Sinorhizobium meliloti: one gene and its partner. The protein of the gene in region 1 interacts with the protein of each later gene in a pairwise test. Links are inferred from orthologs where the notes say so. Each region holds a gene or a part of one and is shown in the gene's direction. Other genes may lie near its edges.

What was found.
Region 2: the proteins of JOH52_RS16255 (region 1) and rlmB interact in binary tests that used the Escherichia coli proteins (3 or more experiments, as listed by UniProt). The link is inferred for Sinorhizobium meliloti from one-to-one orthologs.

Annotation. Positions count from the first base shown.
Region 1 is NZ_JAGIOS010000001.1:3,363,737-3,367,007, forward strand. The notes cover bases 1-2,954. They hold JOH52_RS16255 (bifunctional ADP-dependent NAD(P)H-hydrate dehydratase/NAD(P)H-hydrate epimerase), read left to right. Parts: upstream 1-712; coding sequence 713-2,197; downstream 2,198-2,954. Other genes in these bases: JOH52_RS16250 (P-II family nitrogen regulator), read right to left, coding at 28-366; gpt (xanthine phosphoribosyltransferase), read right to left, coding at 2,278-2,775; JOH52_RS16265 (competence/damage-inducible protein A), read right to left, coding at 2,945-2,954. Outside these bases: more of JOH52_RS16265, read right to left, coding at 2,955-3,271. UniProt on the Escherichia coli protein: Bifunctional enzyme that catalyzes the epimerization of the S- and R-forms of NAD(P)HX and the dehydration of the S-form of NAD(P)HX at the expense of ADP, which is converted to AMP.
Region 2 is NZ_JAGIOS010000001.1:3,731,337-3,734,500, forward strand. The notes cover bases 2-2,848. They hold rlmB (23S rRNA (guanosine(2251)-2'-O)-methyltransferase RlmB), read left to right. Parts: upstream 2-910; coding sequence 911-1,786; downstream 1,787-2,848. Other genes in these bases: tuf (elongation factor Tu), read right to left, coding at 2-250; JOH52_RS18170 (hypothetical protein), read right to left, coding at 1,776-2,060; JOH52_RS18175 (FMN-dependent NADH-azoreductase), read right to left, coding at 2,169-2,789. Also shown: more of tuf, read right to left, coding at 1-1; JOH52_RS18180 (LysR family transcriptional regulator), read left to right, coding at 2,996-3,164. UniProt on the Escherichia coli protein: Specifically methylates the ribose of guanosine 2251 in 23S rRNA.

The DNA of each region.
Region 1 (3,271 bases):
CCGGATAGGTGAGATCGCCAGACGCGATCAGATGGCGTCGAGGCCGGTTTCGCCGGTACGGATGCGGATCACTTCTTCCACATTAGATACGAAAATCTTGCCATCGCCGATGCGGCCGGTTTGCGCGGCATTGCGGATGGCTTCGATCACGGCCTCCGCATTTTCGTCCGCCAGCACCACTTCGACCTTCACCTTCGGCAGGAAGTCGACGACGTATTCTGCGCCGCGGTAGAGCTCCGTATGTCCCTTCTGCCGCCCGAAGCCCTTGGCTTCCGTGACGGTGATCCCCTGCAGGCCGACCTCCTGAAGGGCTTCCTTCACTTCGTCGAGCTTGAAAGGCTTAATGATCGCTTCGATCTTTTTCATGAGAAAATGTCTCTCCGCTTCTCCCTTTAAAGCAGGTTCTGCCCGCTTGGCCTCACACTATGCACGTAGCGTGCCACTTTTGTAGAGGAATGACGCGCAGATTGCGAAATTTCCAGTGGTAACGCGATAGGTGCCGATGGGGCAGTGGCTTCTGCAATGGCATTCTGCCTATTTTTTATGAGGTTTTGAGTGTTCGACGCCGGCGCGCGACGGAGGATCGCTGCGTTTCGTGCTCGAAGCATGTTATTTGAGCACTTATAGTGTGCAAATGCACATTTCTTAGTCACGTCGCTTTCCGTCAACGCTGCTCTTGTCTTGCGCTTTCGGTCGGGATTAGATCGCTTCCATGCTTCAGGCGCTTTCGAATGTCCTCGTGACCCCGGCGGAAATGACAGCGGTCGACAAGGATGCCGCGCGTTCGGGGATCGATAGCTTCTCGCTCATGCGTTCGGCGGGAACGGCCGTATCAGCCGCCGCCTTGCGGCTTTACCCGGAAGCATTGCGCTTTGTGGTGCTTTGCGGCCCGGGCAACAACGGCGGCGATGGCTATATCGCCGCTGCCGCGCTCGCCGATACCGGCGCAAGCGTCGCCGTCTTTGCGCTCGGCGACGCGGCGATGCTGAAGGGCGACGCCGCGCGGGCGCGCGATGCCTTTGCGCTTGTACCGCGACCCCTCGACGCCTACGGGCCGCAATCGGGTGATGTCGTCATCGACGCACTTTTCGGGGCAGGGCTTGCGCGCGATGTGCCGGACGAGGCGAGAACAGTCATCGAGCAAGTGAATGCGAGCGGAGTACCGGTCCTCGCCGTGGACCTGCCATCCGGCATAGACGGGCGGACGGGCGAAATCCGGGGCTTGAGTTTCGTTGCGGCCCACACGGTGACGTTCATGGCGGCCAAACCCGGCCATCTGCTGATGCCGGGTCGCGCCCGCTGCGGCACGCTTGAAATTTTCGATATCGGCATTCCGGCAAGGCTCGTTGCGGATAGAGCCGGCGATCTTCACGTCAACACACCCGCGATGTGGGAGCAACACCTCGGCGCGCTCGATCCCGCGACCCACAAATACAAACGCGGCCATCTCGCCGTGCTTTGCGGCGGACCGGTTTCGACCGGGGCCGCGCGGCTGTCGGCGGCGGCCGGCCTGCGCGCCGGCGCGGGGCTGGTGACGCTTGCCTCTCCGGCGGAAGCGCTCGCCGTCAATGCGGCGCACCTCACCGCCGTCATGCTCAAGGAAATCAACAACGCTGCCGGCCTTGCCGCCTGGCTCAAGGACAGACGCCTGAATGCCTTCGTTCTCGGACCCGGCTTCGGCGTCGGCAAAAAGGCGCGGGATTTCGTGCTCATGCTCTGCGGCCGCGCACTGGTGCTCGATGCCGACGGGATAAGTTCGTTCCGAGAGGGCAGGGAGCAACTCTTCGACAGGATCGCGGCAGAGGGCGGTGAGGTGGTGATGACGCCGCACGAAGGGGAGTTCGCCCGGCTCTTTCCGGATATCGCCGAGGATGCGGCGCTGTCCAAGATCGAAAAGGCTCAGGCCGCAGCAAGGCTCAGCCATGCCGTGATCGTCTATAAGGGGCCGGATACGGTCGTTGCCGCGCCGTCCGGCCGGGCCGCCGTCAATGTCAACGCGCCGCCCTGGCTCGCGACGGCAGGTTCGGGCGACGTACTTGCGGGGATCATCGGCGCCCACCTGGCACAGGGGATGCCTGCTTTCCAGGCGGCAGCGTCCGCGGTCTGGCGCCACGGCGAGGCCGGTGTCGTGGCCGGCCGCACGGCAACGGCCGAGAGCCTTGTCGAGAGCATAGCGCCGCTTCGAGGGAATGCTTAGAACGCCGAGCGTCCTGTCAGGAGAGCACTTCCAGCAAAGTGTTGGGGTGTTTCACTTTGTCGATGAAACAGTGAAACACGCTAGCCGCGCGTGCCCTTGGCAATCGGTTCCTGGTAGGTGAAACCGAGGTCCCAGGGGAAGTAGATCCAGGTATCCTGGCTGACTTCGGTCACGAAAGTGTCGACGAGGGGGCGACCCTTCGGCTTTGCGTAAACCGCAGCGAAATGCGCCCTCGGCAGCATCGCGCGAACCTCGGCGGCAGTCTTGCCGGTGTCGGTCAGATCGTCGACGATGAGAACGCCTTCGCCCCCATCCTTTGCGATCTCAGGCGAGATGCTCTTGAGCACCTTCATCTGGCCCTGCGTGTCGTAGTCGTGATAGGAGGCGATGCAGACCGTTTCGATCATCCGGATGTTGAGTTCCCGGCTGACGATAGCGGCCGGAACAAGGCCGCCGCGCGTGATGCAGACCATCGCGCGCCATTCCTGCCCGTTGTCGGCCAGCCGCCAGGCCAGGGCACGGGCGTCACGGTGGAATTGATCCCAGGATACAGGAAAGGCTTTCTCGGGAAGAGACATGACGGACTCCGGCTTCTTTGCGCTGTCGGCGATAAGCGTTGCTGCAGTTCGACGGCCACGCCGCCGACACTAGTTCATGCCTGATGCAATAGCGGCAATGAAGCCGAAAGTGCAAGAGCCAGTCCAGCCGCGAGCACCGCGATCTGCAATGATTTCGCCGACGCGGAGTTCAGGGCTGGTGTTTCTCGCGTGATCGGCCGATCGCCTCGATCATCGCGATCACCTCGGTTTCGGCGGCGCCAAGCACCGTGGCATCGCGGGCCCGGATCACGATATCCGTCGAGAAGCTCTTGCCGTCGAATCTCGGATAGGAGCCGATGCTCGTTTCGGGATGGTTCTTCTGCACCTCGGTCAGCGGCGCTCCGATGTCGCCCTCGCCATAGGGCGAGCGAACCGTACGGGAAAGGACGGGCGTGCCGGTCTCAAGGCTCGGCAGCAGCGCGTCGAGCATCGCCTGGAACACCTGGGGCACGCCGGCCATGACATAGACGTTCTC
Region 2 (3,164 bases), 370 kb from region 1 along the record:
CGTAGTCGGCGTGGCCGGGGCAGTCGACGTGCGCATAGTGACGGTTCGGCGTCTCGTATTCGACGTGCGCCGTCGAAATGGTGATGCCGCGGGCCTTTTCTTCCGGCGCAGCGTCAATCTGGTCATACGCCTTGAACTCGCCGAAATACTTCGTGATCGCTGCCGTCAGCGACGTCTTGCCATGGTCAACGTGGCCAATCGTGCCAATGTTGACGTGCGGCTTATTGCGCTCAAATTTGCTCTTTGCCATGGGTACGCTTCCTGTGGTCAAATCGGATGGATCAGCCGGCGGGGCCGGTTTGTCGAGCCGTTTAAGGGTTTCGTCGCATTTGCGCAAGACTTAATTGCGTGCGCCGGAACGGCAAGGTCTCGCCTCCTTAGAAAGGCAGCGGCAAGCGGCGGCAGAAGCACCCAAAGCGCAACGCCTCAGGCCGGAAAACAGAACGTAAACAGGCGCATGCGGCACAAACCTAAAGTGCAGCGGAATTTTTGTTATGCTTTGAAAAAGAAGCTGGAGCGGGTAGCGGGAATCGAACCCGCGTATTCAGCTTGGAAGGCTGCTGCTCTACCATTGAGCTATACCCGCGGGCCTTCGATCCTGAAGCAGAATGGTGGAGGGAGTTGGATTTGAACCAACGTAGGCTGAGCCAACGGATTTACAGTCCGTCCCCTTTAACCACTCGGGCATCCCTCCATTTTTCTGTCGGGATCAATCGACCAAGCATTTGAGATCGCGTAAGAACCGGCGCCGTTTGTCGCCGCCCCTCGATCTGCGCCGGGTATATGACCGCCTGCATTCGTCCTGTCAACACGGCGAAATGCAAATTTTCAGAATTTCTCCACAGGCGGCCGCAGCGGCGATTTTCCGAAATCAGTTTCAACCCGGGACGAAGCTCACTATAAGACCGGCATGAGCAAGGACAAGACCGGCGACAAGAGCGCCAGAGACACCCATTATGCAAATCTCCGCCGTGCGCACCGGGACGCAAGGCGCGAACGCGGGGAGATTCCAACCCCGCGTCAGGACAAGCGCGGAAAGCCGCCCGCCGACTGGAAGCCGCCGGCACTCGCCCCGGACCAGGTGCTCCTCTACGGCCTGCACACGGTCCGCGCAGCCCTCGACAATCCGGAACGCCGCATCATCCGCCTCTCGGTCACGCAGAACGCCGCCGCACGCCTGGATCTCGGAGATCTCACGGCGCTCCCCTTCCCGACCGAGACTGTAACGCCGCAGGAACTCGACCGCATACTCGGGCCCGATGCCATTCACCAGGGAGTGATGCTGGAGACGCAGCCTCTGCCGCACCGCAAGCTCGAGGCTCTTCGCGACTGCCCCTTGATTCTCGTTCTCGATCAGGTGACCGACCCCCACAATGTCGGAGCGATCATGCGCTCGGCGGTCGCCTTCGACGCAGGCGCACTCATTACGACGATGCGCCACAGTCCGACCGAATCGGGTGTTTTGGCGAAATCGGCCTCGGGTGCGCTGGAACTCATTCCTTATATCCAGATCACCAATCTCGCCGACACCCTCGAAGAGCTCCACGAGCTCGGCTTCATGACGATCGGCCTCGATTCCGAGGGGCCGCAGGCGCTCGAAGGCACATTCGCCGGCGACAAGATCGCGCTCGTGCTCGGATCGGAGGGCAAGGGCCTGCGCCAGAAGACGCGGCAGACGGTCAAGGCGCTCGCCCGGCTCGACATGCCCGGCGCGATCAAGTCGCTGAACGTGTCGAATGCCGCCGCCATCGCGATGTACGCGGCGAGACATCATCTTAAGGGATAGGAGCCGACGGGACGATCGTCACGGCGAGCCCCGCCGTCGGGCAGCCGTCCTGCAATCTTTTCCATGTCGTGACGTTGAGGTTCATTTCGCAGCGCGCGAGATAGGAGATATCGCCGATGCGGATGCAGGCAGTCTGCCCGAGTTCGTATTTCGCTCCGTCGCGGTGTCGGCAGGTGCAACGCCCGCCCGGCGCAGACGCGGAAACACTTCCGGCCACCAGGGCGACGGCCGCGAGCGACAACGCCAGAAACCGCAGGGCGCGCACGCATTTCATGCCCGACAGAATAGCGCAGTTTCGACCCGATCAGAAACGGAGAATGCCGGCTGATCGCTCGGCCGGCATCCTCCGCAACGAACCGGCGCCACAGCGCCGGCCGAATGGTTAGCTCGCGAGCTTCAGAACGTTGCCCTCGGCAATCGTCTTTTCGGCTTCGGCGATGGCGAACTGCTTCTGGTCGGGGCCGAGATTCAGGCCCTCTGCGCGGATGAACTCGATGTCCGTTATGCCGAAGAAACCGAAGACCGACCGCAGATAGGTTTCCTGGTGGTCCATGGCGGAAGCCGGGGCGACCGAATAATGACCGCCACGGGTGGAGGCGACGATCAGCTTCTTGCCCTTGGCGAGGCCTTCCGGTCCTGCTTCGGTGTAGCGGAAGGTTTTGCCGGCAACGGCCAAGCGGTCGATCCACGCCTTGAGCTGGCTCGGGATCGAGAAGTTGTACATCGGCGCACCGACGACGACCGTGTCGGCAGCCAGGAATTCCTCGAGCATCTGGCGGCCGATGCGAACATCAGCGGCCAAAAGGGCGTCGACACCTTCGAGATCTGCAGGCGCCATGATCTGTGCGCCGGTCAGGTGCGGAACGCGTTCGGATGCGAGATCCCGATAGGTGATCTCCGCATCGGGCCGGTCGGCCTTGAGCTGCGAGACGATTGCCGATGTCAGGCGGCGGGAGACGGAGTGTTCGCCGAGAATGCCGGAGTCGATGTGAAGGATTTTCATGGGAAGCACCTTTGCTTACGTTGCGGTGCATCACATATGATCTGCAAACAATCCTTCGATAAGTCAGCGAATATTTGACATTCCGTTTCCCCAGGGAAACAATTCGGCATATATCGCGAACAGGTGGCCGCCTGGGCTCTAATCGTCGCCTCCAATGGACGACGAGCTGCACCGATCGTCGATACCGCCTTTGATGGGAGGCACTCATGCAGGATCTCAACGATATCGCGCTCTTCGCCGCAGTCGTCAAACACAACGGCTTCAGCGCCGCCGCGCGCGACCTGAACGTGCCGAAATCCAAGCTCAGCAAACATGTCGCACGCCTGGAGGAGCAATTGGGCGTGCGTCTGCTCGAGCGCTCGACGCGCAAGCTTC